Regions from separate parts of the Pseudomonas sp. S09G 359 genome, predicted to be linked through region 1. Evidence: riboswitches for the same ligand, from Rfam matches in the RefSeq annotation. Region 1 holds a riboswitch; the other holds the start of a gene.
What was found. Region 1 has a riboswitch for cobalamin ahead of CXQ82_RS21275 (ABC transporter substrate-binding protein). Riboswitches for the same ligand answer to the same signal wherever they lie in the genome.
Positions count from the first base shown of each region.

Region 2: it holds a riboswitch for cobalamin, as region 1 does, so the genes downstream of both, cobW (cobalamin biosynthesis protein CobW) here and CXQ82_RS21275 (ABC transporter substrate-binding protein) in region 1, are expected to answer to the same signal.

Region 1 is NZ_CP025263.1:4,673,616-4,678,955, reverse strand. It holds gene CXQ82_RS21285 (ABC transporter ATP-binding protein) at 1-138, opposite strand, end outside; gene CXQ82_RS21280 (iron ABC transporter permease) at 135-1,139, opposite strand; partial or broken gene CXQ82_RS21275 (ABC transporter substrate-binding protein) at 1,148-2,150, opposite strand; cobalamin riboswitch at 2,265-2,459, opposite strand; gene CXQ82_RS21270 (hypothetical protein) at 2,578-3,012, shown strand; gene CXQ82_RS21265 (ATPase domain-containing protein) at 3,009-4,475, shown strand; gene CXQ82_RS21260 (HAMP domain-containing sensor histidine kinase) at 4,485-5,340, shown strand, end outside.
Region 2 is NZ_CP025263.1:2,815,026-2,820,365, reverse strand. It holds gene cobN (cobaltochelatase subunit CobN) at 1-845, opposite strand, end outside; gene cobW (cobalamin biosynthesis protein CobW) at 849-1,916, opposite strand; cobalamin riboswitch at 2,009-2,209, opposite strand; cobalamin riboswitch at 2,252-2,459, shown strand; gene CXQ82_RS12655 (CbtB-domain containing protein) at 2,555-2,743, shown strand; gene CXQ82_RS12650 (CbtA family protein) at 2,755-3,459, shown strand; gene CXQ82_RS12645 (cobalamin biosynthesis protein) at 3,456-3,848, shown strand; gene cobM (precorrin-4 C(11)-methyltransferase) at 3,919-4,665, shown strand; gene nfuA (Fe-S biogenesis protein NfuA) at 4,918-5,340, opposite strand, start outside.

The sequences.
Region 1 (5,340 bases):
GAGCAGGGTGGATTTGCCGGAGCCGTTCGGGCCGACGATGCCGAGGGTTTCGCCCTGCTCGACGTCCAGGTGAATATCGCACAGCAACTCAGCCTCGCGCACCTTGAAGCCCAAGCCGCTGCAGCTCAGTACGCTCATCGGGGGTTTCTCCGGCCAATCAGAATCAACGCAAACACTGGCGCACCGACCAGGGCGGTGACCACGCCCACCGGAATCACCTGGCCCTTGATCAGCGTGCGTGACAGCACATCGGCGGCAATCAGAAACAGCGCGCCCCCCAGCGCACTGGCCGGCAGCAAACGCGAGTGCCCGGTGCCAAGCAGCAGGCGCACAGCGTGGGGGATCACCAGGCCGACAAAACCGATGGAGCCGACAATCGAGACCATCACCGCCGTGACCAGCGCCGCGCAACCCACCAGCACAAATTGCACGCGACGTACCGGGATGCCAAGGGACGCCGCCGAGTCGCTGCCGAAAGTGAACGCATCCAGCGCGCGCCGGTGCCACAGGCACACCGCCAGGCCGATGACCGCCACCGGCACCGCCAGCCACACAGAGGGCCAGCGCACGCCGCTGAGGTTGCCGAGCAACCAGAACATGATGCCGCGCGCCTGTTCGGAACTGGCCGACTTGGTGATCAGGAACGCGGTGAGGGCATTGAACAGCTGCGAACCGGCGATGCCCGCGAGGATGATCTGCCCGGTGCCGCTCACGGAGCCGCTGGCCCGCGCGAGCAGAATTACCAAGGCAAAGGCGGCCATGGCGCCTACAAATGCACCGGCCGACAACGAGATCAAACCGCCGCCCACGCCCATCAGCGCCACCAACACCGCGCCGGTCGAGGCGCCGGCGCTGATGCCCAGCAGGTACGGGTCGGCCAGCGGGTTGCGCAGCAACGACTGCAGAATCACCCCACAGGTTGCCAACCCGGCACCGCACGCGGCGGCGACCAGGGCGCGGGTCAGGCGGTAGTTCCACACCACGCCCTCATCGATAGGGTCCAGCACGTAACTGGCGCCCCAAAGTTTGTTGGCGAGCACCTGCAGCACCACCTGGGGTGAGATGGCGGTTTCGCCGATGGCCACGCCGGCGAGCACGGCGATCAGCAGCAGGGCCAGGGCGAGTAGGGTTCGGATCACGCCTGTACTCATTTGCGCAGGTCGTAGCCGTCGATGGCCGTGGCCAGTTGTTCAAGGCCGTCGAACATGCGGATGCTGGCCTGCAACGCCAGGGCATCGAGGATGATGATGCGGTTGTTTTTCACCGCGTCCATGTTGCGGGTCACTGCGCAGGAAGGCGAGTTTCTTTTCATGGTCGTCGGCGGGGTAGCGGCGACGGTCCATACGTGCGATCACCAAAAAGGTCGGGTTGGCCTTGGCGATGGTTTCCCAGCCGACGGCGGGCCACTCTTCATCGGACTGCACCACATTGGTCAGGCCGAGCGTTTGCAGGATGAACTCCGGGATGCCCTTGTGGCCGGCCACATACGGGTCGCTGGCCATCTCGGAGCTGGAGAACCACACCAACGCGCTGGCCTGCTTGAGGCCCTTGCTCTGCACGGTGGCGACGGATTTGGCCAGGCGCGCCTTGAGCTCGTCGTTCAACTGCTGGCCGCGGTCCTGCACGTCGAAGATCTGCGCCAGTTGGCTGATACTTTTATAGATGGTCTCGATGCGGAACGGCTCCAGCCGCGTGCCGTCGGCGCCCACCAGGTTGTCCTTGCCTTCGCAGTCGGAGGGCAGCAGGTAGGTGGGGATGTTCAACTCATGGAACTGCTCGCGCGTGCCCACCACGCCCTGCGGGCCGACCACCCATTCCAGCTCGGCCGCCACCAGTTGCGGGCGCTTGGCGATCACCGCTTCGAAGCTCGGCTCGTTATTGGCCAGGCGTTCGATGCCATCGTTCAGGGCCTTGTACTGCGCCAGCACGTTGTTGAACCACAGCGAGGTGCCGACCACTTTGTCGCCCACGCCCAAGGCGTAAAGCATCTCGGTGGCAGCCTGGCCGATGGTCACGCTGCGTGCAGGGGCTTGCTGGAAGGTCACGTTGATGCCGCAGTTCTCGACGGTCAGCGGGTAGTGAGTCGGTGCCGCGTGGGCCAGGGCACAGAAACCCAGGCCGGTGATCAGGGCGGTAACGCGTGGCAGCATGGGGCTATCTCCGTAAAGCCGTAGGTGAAGCAGGGGCGGTACGGCTTGGAAACACACCCTCGAGCGCTGCCGAGCGGGCAGGGCAAGGACGTCCTTCCCGGACACCCCGCCGGTTAGTGTTCTTACTCGGCCGGCAGGTCTCCTGACTGATGCGTCGTCGCCACGCTCCGGCCTTCCCGGGCAAGGCCCAGTGGCGTCAAGGAGCAGGCTCAGCACCTACAGTTGCGGGGGCAGTTTCGATTGGCGCGGTGTACCGCGTTTCGAATTCCCTATTAGTCCCGTATGGGAACCGGCGCGGTATGGTAGTCGATCGTGGCTGGCCGGGGGAACCTCATCCGTACGCATTTGGCCCGCGGGCCCGGATGGGGTCTCTAAACCTCGGCTTAGGGTGTACCATCAGTCTCTGTTCATCAGAAATCAGTCAGACATGCCCACGCTTAGCGAAGAGAGCCGCCGGATTGTAGCTACTCTGGTGCACCGCGTTGGTCCGCACGCTGACACTGCAAGCATCGCCGAGGCGATTGTTTCGATTTTGCAGGATATGGACGCAGCACTGGCGCCCATAATCGGCCAGCAGGGCGTTGCCGCGCTGTACCGGCGCAGCTTCCATCTGTGCGTCGCCAACCATCCACGCCTGGCCGTCAGCTATGACAGCGTGCCGGCGGCGATGGATCTGCTTGCCCTCAAATCCGTTCTCGTCGAGCAAAACGAGACCGATGCGCGGTTTTTCGGTGAGGTGTTGCTGACAACCCTCTACGAACTCCTGACCACGCTGATCGGGCCTTCACTCACCGCACGTTTGCTGGTGGGTGTGTGGCTGCCTCCTTCGAGCGACACCTCTTCGCAGGAAATTTCGCCATGAGCACCAAAGTGACTATCAACCGTCTGGCCACGGGTGTGCCAGGACTGGACGAGGTCCTGGGCGGTGGCCTGCCGGAGTTTTCGTTCAACCTCATCGCCGGCCCTCCGGGATGTGGCAAAACCACCCTCGCGCACCAGATGATGTTCGCCCTGGCCACGCCCGAGCGCCCGGCGCTGTTCTTTACCGTGCTCGGGGAGCCGCCGCTGAAGATGCTGCGTTATCAGCAGCAGTTCGATTTCTTCGACGATGAAGCCATCAACCAGTCGATTCGCTATATCAACCTGGCAGACGACACCCTGGCCGGTGATCTGGACGAAGTGTTGCGGCGCATCGTCAGTGAGGTCGAGGCGCATTCGCCGTCGCTGGTCTTCGTCGATTCGTTCCGCTCCGTGGTGCTGGCCAGCCAGACCCAGCACAACCCCAACAACAACTTGCCGCAGTTCATCCAGCAACTGGGCATGTTGATGACGACGTGGCAGGCGACGACCTTCCTGATCGGCGAGTATTTCACCGAAACCGACACCAATCCGATCTTCACTGTGGCAGACGGCCTGATCTGGCTGCGGCAGAGCGTCGAGCGCAATTCGATGGTGCGCAAGATGGAAATCATGAAAATGCGCGGCCAACCGACCTTGCCGGGGCTGCACACTTTCCGGATTGCCACTTCGGGGATCAAGGTGTTCCCGCCGGCCGCCCTCAACCGGTCGGTTGAAGTGCCGCCGACGTTCCCGATCACGCGCCTGAAAATGGGCGTGCCGGCCCTTGATGAAATGCTCGGCGGCGGCCTGCCTCGCGGCTATTCGCTGCTGGTGGCCGGGCCGTCGGGCTCGGGCAAGAGCATTCTGGCCGCGACCTTTCTGGCCGAGGGCGCGCGCAACGGTGAGACCGGGGTCATCGCCGTCTTCGAGCAGCGGCCCAATCATTCGCAGAACCCGCAGTTGGCCGAGTTGATCAAGAATGGGCAGGTGGGCCTGGTGGACAGCCGCGCGCCGGACCTGTCGATTGACGAGATCGTGCAACTGCTGCTCGGTGAGATCAGCCGCTTGAACGCCTCCCGCGTGGTGATCGATTCGCTGTCGGGCTTTGAACTGGCGCTGGCGCCGACCTTTCGCGCGGATTTCCGCGAGTCGTTGTCGCGCATGGTCACCGCGTTGACCGGGGCCGGGGTCAGCGTGTTGATGACATCGGAGCTGGAAGACCGTTACACCGACCTGCGTTTCAGCCCCTACGGCACGGCGTTCCTCACCGATGCGATCATCGTGCAGCGCTACATCGAAGTAGAGAGCCGCTTGCTGCGCATCATGGCGGTGGTCAAGGTTCGCGCCAGCGCTCACTCGGATCAACTGCGCCAGTACTACATCGACGATAACGGCCTGCAGATTCGCGACATGTTGCCGGAGCAGGAAGGCTTGTTGGGTGGGCGCCCGACCAAACAGGTTTCGACGGGAGACAAACATGTGTGAGCCCGGCTCATGAGTGAAACCGGCGGCAAGAATGACAGTGAGCTGAATACAGCGGCCCACGAGCTGTTCCTGCTTGGCCAGAAAACCGTCGAGGCCCGCGCCGTGCTCGCCGCCCTGCAACAGCAACTGAGTGACGTCAGCAGCCGCCTGGTGGATACCCAGCAGGTCGAGCAAGTGATCGAGGCCAACCAGCAACTGGTCGTGGCGATCCTGCTCGCGCAATCCGACGCGGCCAGCCCGCCACGCGTGGAAGAACAGCGTTTGTACCAGGAGCTTCGCGAGGCGAATGCGCAGTTGGTCATTGCTGCGCTCAGCGCTCAAGACCTGCAGGCCACGGCCGAGCGCGCGCTGGGCCAGCAGAAAAGTATCCTGGCGATGGTGGCGCATGAGCTGCGCAACCCGTTGACGCCGATCAGCATGATCGCCGAGCGCATGGTGCGCCTGCCGAGTGACCAGCTGCCGCGCATGCGTGAGCTGATCGAAGGCCAGGTGCAGCATATTTCACAGCTGGTGGATGACCTGTTGGACGTGTCCCGCGTCAGCACGGGCAAACTGCGTGTCGAGCGGCGCAAGGTCGACATGCTGTACATCCTCCGCAGCGCTATTGATGCCTGTGGCCCGGTGATGCGTGCGAAAAATCAGCACTTTGAGGCCCATCTGCCCGATGGCCCGTTGACGGTGAGTGGTGACCCCGGGCGCCTTGCGCAGATCCTGAACAACCTGCTGGCCAACTCGGCCAAGTACACGCCGGTGGGGGGCCGTATTGTGCTGTCGGTGACCGTCACAGACGCGTTGAGGATCAGCATTGGCGACAATGGCATCGGCGTTTCGGCCAAGGCGTTGCCGTTCATCTTCGACCCTTATG
Region 2 (5,340 bases), 1.9 Mb from region 1:
CGAAACGGGCGCAGGTGCGGCGCTTCGGGGCTGGATTGGGCAAAGCCGGTGGTATTCAGAATCACCGCCGCGCCTACTTCGTCCAGCAGGTCCTCGACCACCGCCAGGCAGCCGGGCTCCTTCAAGCTGGCCACCGCCATCGGCAACGGGTTGAGGCCCGCCGCCTGCAAACGTTGGCAGAACACGTCAATAAAACCGGTGTTGGCCGCCTGCAAGTGGGAGCGGTAGAACAGCACCGCCGCCACCGGCCACTCGGCGCGCCAATCCGCCTGCCAGTCAGGCAGGCTCGCATTGGCTGTATGCGGGTGATAAATCGCAGTGCGCGGCAGTGTCTGCGGCTCGGCCCAGGCATAGTCGCGGCCCAGATAGCCACTTGCGAGGCAGCGATAAAAATCCAGAGCATTGCCCAGGCCACCCTGGCGCAGGTAGTGCCACAGACGGTCGCGCGCCTCGACACCCACGGTACTCAGGCCGCTGAGTTCCGGGTCGGGGCGGTCATCGCCCGGCACCAGGATCAGCTGCACGCCGCGCTCGGCCAATTCCACCAACCGCTCGATACCGTAACGCCAATAACCGATGCCGCCATGCAGCGAAATCAGGATGACCTTGGCGTGGCGCAGCACCTCGTCGACGTACAAGTCGACCGAGGCGTGGTTCTGCACCTGCATCGGGTTGGCCAGGCGGAAACTGGGGTAATCCTCGGGCAACTGCTGCGCCGCTTCGGCCAGCAGTGCCAGGCTGGAATCACCGCTGCAGAGGATCACCAGCTCGGCGGGAGTTTGTCCAAGGTCGGCAATATTGTCGTCCGAGACAAAACCACCGGGCTGAGTCCTGAGCAGGTGCATGGGTTAAACGCTGAGGGCAGCGCGCAATTGCGCTTCAAGGCCTGCCGCGTCCAGCTCCTGGCCGATCAGCACCAGCCGCGTGATGCGGGCTTCGTCAGCGCCCCAGGCACGGTCGAAGTGCTTGTCGAAGCGCGTGCCCACGCCCTGGATCAGCAGGCGCATCGGCTTGTTCGGGATGGCAGCGAAGCCTTTGACGCGCAGGATGCCGTGTTGCACCACCAGTTGGGTCAAGGCGTCGAGCAGCAGCGCTTCGTCGGCTTGGGGCAGGTCAATGGAGATGGAATCGAAGGCGTCGTGGTCGTGGTCGTGGTCGTCTTCACCTTCGTGGTGATGATCGTGATGGCTGTGGCGACCGTCGATATGCTCCTCGGAGCCGGCGCCCAGGCCGATCAGCACGTCCAGCGGCAGGCGACCGCTGCTGGCTTCGATGATCTTCACCGCAGGCGGCAGTTCTTCAGCGACTTCCAGACGCACGCGGGCCAGGTCTTCGGCGCTGATCAGGTCGGATTTATTCAGGATCACCAGGTCGGCGCTGGCCAGTTGGTCGGCGAACAGTTCGTGCAGCGGCGATTCGTGATCCAGGTTCGGGTCGAGCTTGCGCTGGGCATCCACCTGGTCCGGGAACGCGGCGAAGGTGCCGGCGGCCACGGCCGGGCTGTCGACTACGGTGATCACCGCATCAACCGTGCAGGCGCTGCGGATTTCCGGCCACTGGAAGGCTTGCACCAAGGGTTTTGGCAGGGCCAGGCCGGAGGTTTCGATGAGGATATGGTCGAGGTCACCACGGCGGGCAACCAGCTCGCGCATCACCGGGAAGAACTCTTCCTGCACGGTGCAGCACAGGCAGCCGTTGGCCAGCTCGTACACGCGGCCGTTGGCTTCTTCCTCGGTGCAGCCAATGGAGCATTGCTTGAGGATTTCACCGTCGATGCCCAACTCGCCGAATTCGTTGACGATCACGGCAATGCGACGGCCCTGGGCGTTGTCGAGCATGTGGCGCAGCAACGTGGTCTTGCCCGAGCCGAGGAAGCCGGTAACGATGGTGACGGGGAGTTTGGCCAGTGTTTTCATCGGATGCCCTTTGGGGCGGGCATACGGGACGATAGGCCCTGCGGCGGCGCGCAGAAGCGGATTTCGTCACCGGATCACCCCGCCCGGTTAAAGTAGAAAATCGGTTGCGAGGCAGGTCTCCTGGCTTGGGGCTTACGGGTCTTGCGACCGGCGCTGGCTGCGCCTTCCCGCCGTATCGGCAGTGGCGTGGCAGTCAACTGAACCCTTCACAGTTGCGGGGGCAGCCGCGGCTTGAACCGCGTTCCCTTCTTAGCTCCGGCCTGGGCCGAAGAACCTCGAAGGTGCAAGGCTACAGGGGCACGCTGCATTTGACTACCGTCGCCCGCCCATGCTCTCCTACACATCTTGTTTCGGGTGCCCCTCACGGGGTGAAACGGGAAACCGGTGAGCCATGGTCTATGGTAAGTCCGGTGCTGCCCCCGCAACGGTAAGCGAGCGAAGCGTCATGGCCACTGTGCACGTGCATGGGAAGGCGATGCTTTCAGGACTCTAACCAGAATCCCCTCGCAAGCCCGGAGACCGGCCCGAAAAATTCAGATAACAAACCCGCGGTGGGCGGGCGCTGTTCAGAACCCTGCGTGCCTGGCTCGCGGGGTTTTCATGCGCCTGTGCACCCTGACACTCGTAAGGGACGCGCCATGTCGATCATCAGCAGCACTTCGCACACCGCCAGCAGCACCTCAACCCTGAGCCAGCGCCTGACCGCCGCCATCGGTGCGTCGATCCTCGGTGCGTGCCTGGTGTATTTCGCCGGTTTCTCGCATATCGAGGCGGTGCACAACGCCGCTCACGATACCCGCCACAGCGCCGCGTTCCCGTGCCACTGAGGCCTGCCGACATGATCAAGCGTATTGCCCAAACCGCAGGCTTCACCGGCCTGTTGGCCGCCCTGCTGCTGACTCTGCTGCAAAGTTTCTGGGTCGCCCCGTTGATCCTGCAGGCGGAAACCTTTGAAAACGCCCCGGCCGCCACCGAAGTGGCCCATGCACACGCCGCTGGCGCCGCCGAGCACAGCCATGACGCCGAGGCCTGGGAGCCGCAAGACGGCTGGCAGCGCGTGCTGTCCACCACCGGTGGCAACCTGGTGGTCGCCGTCGGCTTTGCCCTGATGCTGGCGGGCCTCTACACCCTGCGCACCCCGACCCGCACCGCCCAAGGCCTGCTGTGGGGCCTGGCCGGCTACGCCACCTTCGTGCTGGCGCCCACCCTGGGCCTGCCGCCGGAGTTGCCGGGCACCGCCGCTGCCGACCTGGCGCAACGCCAGATCTGGTGGATCGGTACCGCCGCCTCTACCGCCGTCGGCATTGCGCTGCTGGTGTTCGGCCGCAACTGGCTGCTCAAAGTGCTGGGCGTGGCGATCCTGGCCGTGCCCCACGTGATCGGTGCGCCACAACCGGAAGTGCATTCGATGCTGGCCCCGGAAGCACTGGAAGCGCAGTTCAAGATCGCGTCGCAGCTGACCAACGTGGTGTTCTGGCTGGCCCTGGGCCTGATCAGCGCCTGGCTGTTCCGCCGCAACCGCGACGACCACTACTCGGCATGACCCTGGTGGTCGGCCTGGGCTGCCAGCGGGGCTGCGAAGTGCACACCCTGCTGGCGCTGTTTGACCGCGCCCTGGCCGAAGGTGGGATCGACCGCCAGCGCATTACCGCGCTGGCGAGCGTCGATCTGAAGCAGGATGAGCCGGGGCTGCTCGCGCTGGCCGAGCGCCTGCAGCTGCCCTTGCAGTGCTTCAGCGTCGAGCAATTAGCCGTGTATGAAAGCCGCTTGAGCCATAAATCGGCCGTCGCATTCACCCATACTGGCTGCTACGGCATCGCCGAAAGCGCCGCCTTGGCCCTCGCCGAAAACCTCGCCGACGCCCCTGCCCGCCTGCTGATCACTCGCCAAAAAAACGCCCAGGCCACCTTTGCGTTGGCCTGCGCCGGCTAAAACCTCGATAATCGCCCTTTGCGAACATGAGCAGTCTTCATGCTCGCCCGTTTTTCGACAGGAATTTTGCATGACCGTCTACTTCATCGGCGCCGGCCCCGGCGACCCGGAATTGATCACCGTCAAAGGCCAGCGGCTGGTCCGTAGTTGCCCGGTGATCATCTATGCCGGCTCGCTGGTGCCGGCGGCGGTACTGGAGGGGCATCAGGCTGAACAGGTGGTCAACAGCGCAGCGCTGCACCTGGAACAGATTATTGACCTGATCAAGGCGGCGCACGCAAAAGGCCAGGACGTGGCCCGCGTGCACTCCGGCGACCCGAGCCTGTACGGCGCGATTGGCGAGCAGATCCGCCTGCTACGTGAGCTGGGTATCCCGTTCCAGATCATCCCCGGCGTTACGGCGGTGGCCGCGTGCGCAGCGTTGCTGGAGGCCGAACTGACGTTGCCGGATATCGCCCAGAGCGTGATCCTGACCCGCTATGCCGACAAAACCAGCATGCCCGCCGGCGAGGCCTTCGACAGCCTGGCGCAGCACGGCACGACCATGGCGATTCACCTGGGGGTCAACCATCTGGAGAAGATCGTCGCCGAACTGCTGCCGCACTATGGCGCAGATTGCCCGATTGCCGTGGTGCACCGCGCAACTTGGCCGGATCAGGATTGGGCGATTGGCACCCTCAGCGATATCGCTGAAAAAGTCGCGGCCAAAGGTTTCAAGCGCACGGCGCTGATTGTGGTGGGACGGGTGTTGGCCAGTGACAATTTCAGTGAATCATCGCTGTATCGGGCTGGGCATGCGCATCTCTATCGCCCATGAGTTTTTACTTTATAAAAACTAGACAAGACACTGATTTAATTGACTAAATACAAAACAAAATGTGGGAGGGGGCTTGCCCCCGATGGCGATGTATCAGGCTACTCATGAGGCGACTGACACACCGCTATCGGGGGCAAGCCCCCTCCCACAGTTGATCTGCTTTGTTAGGAAGATAGCGTAACCATTTGAAATACAAGCATAAAAAACGGCGCTCACGGGGCGCCGTTTTTTTGTTCGCAGTGAACGCCTTACTCAGTAGTAAGCGTTTTCTTTCTGCGTGTGGTCGGTCACGTCACGCACACCCTTAAGCTCCGGAATACGCTCCAGCAGGGTGCGCTCGATACCTTCGCGCAGGGTCACGTCCGCCTGGCCGCAGCCCTGGCAGCCGCCACCGAACTTCAACACGGCGATGCCGTCTTCAACCACGTCGATCAAGCTGACCTGGCCGCCGTGGCTGGCCAGCCCCGGGTTGATTTCGGTTTGCAGGTAGTAGTTGATGCGCTCGTTCACCGGGCTGTCGGCGTTGACGTTCGGCACCTTGGCGTTGGGCGCCTTGATGGTCAACTGGCCGCCCATACGGTCGGTGGCGTAGTCGACCACGGCGTCGTCAAGGAAGGCTTCGCTGAAGGCATCGATGTAGGCGGTGAAGCTTTTCAGCCCCAGGGCGGTGTCTTC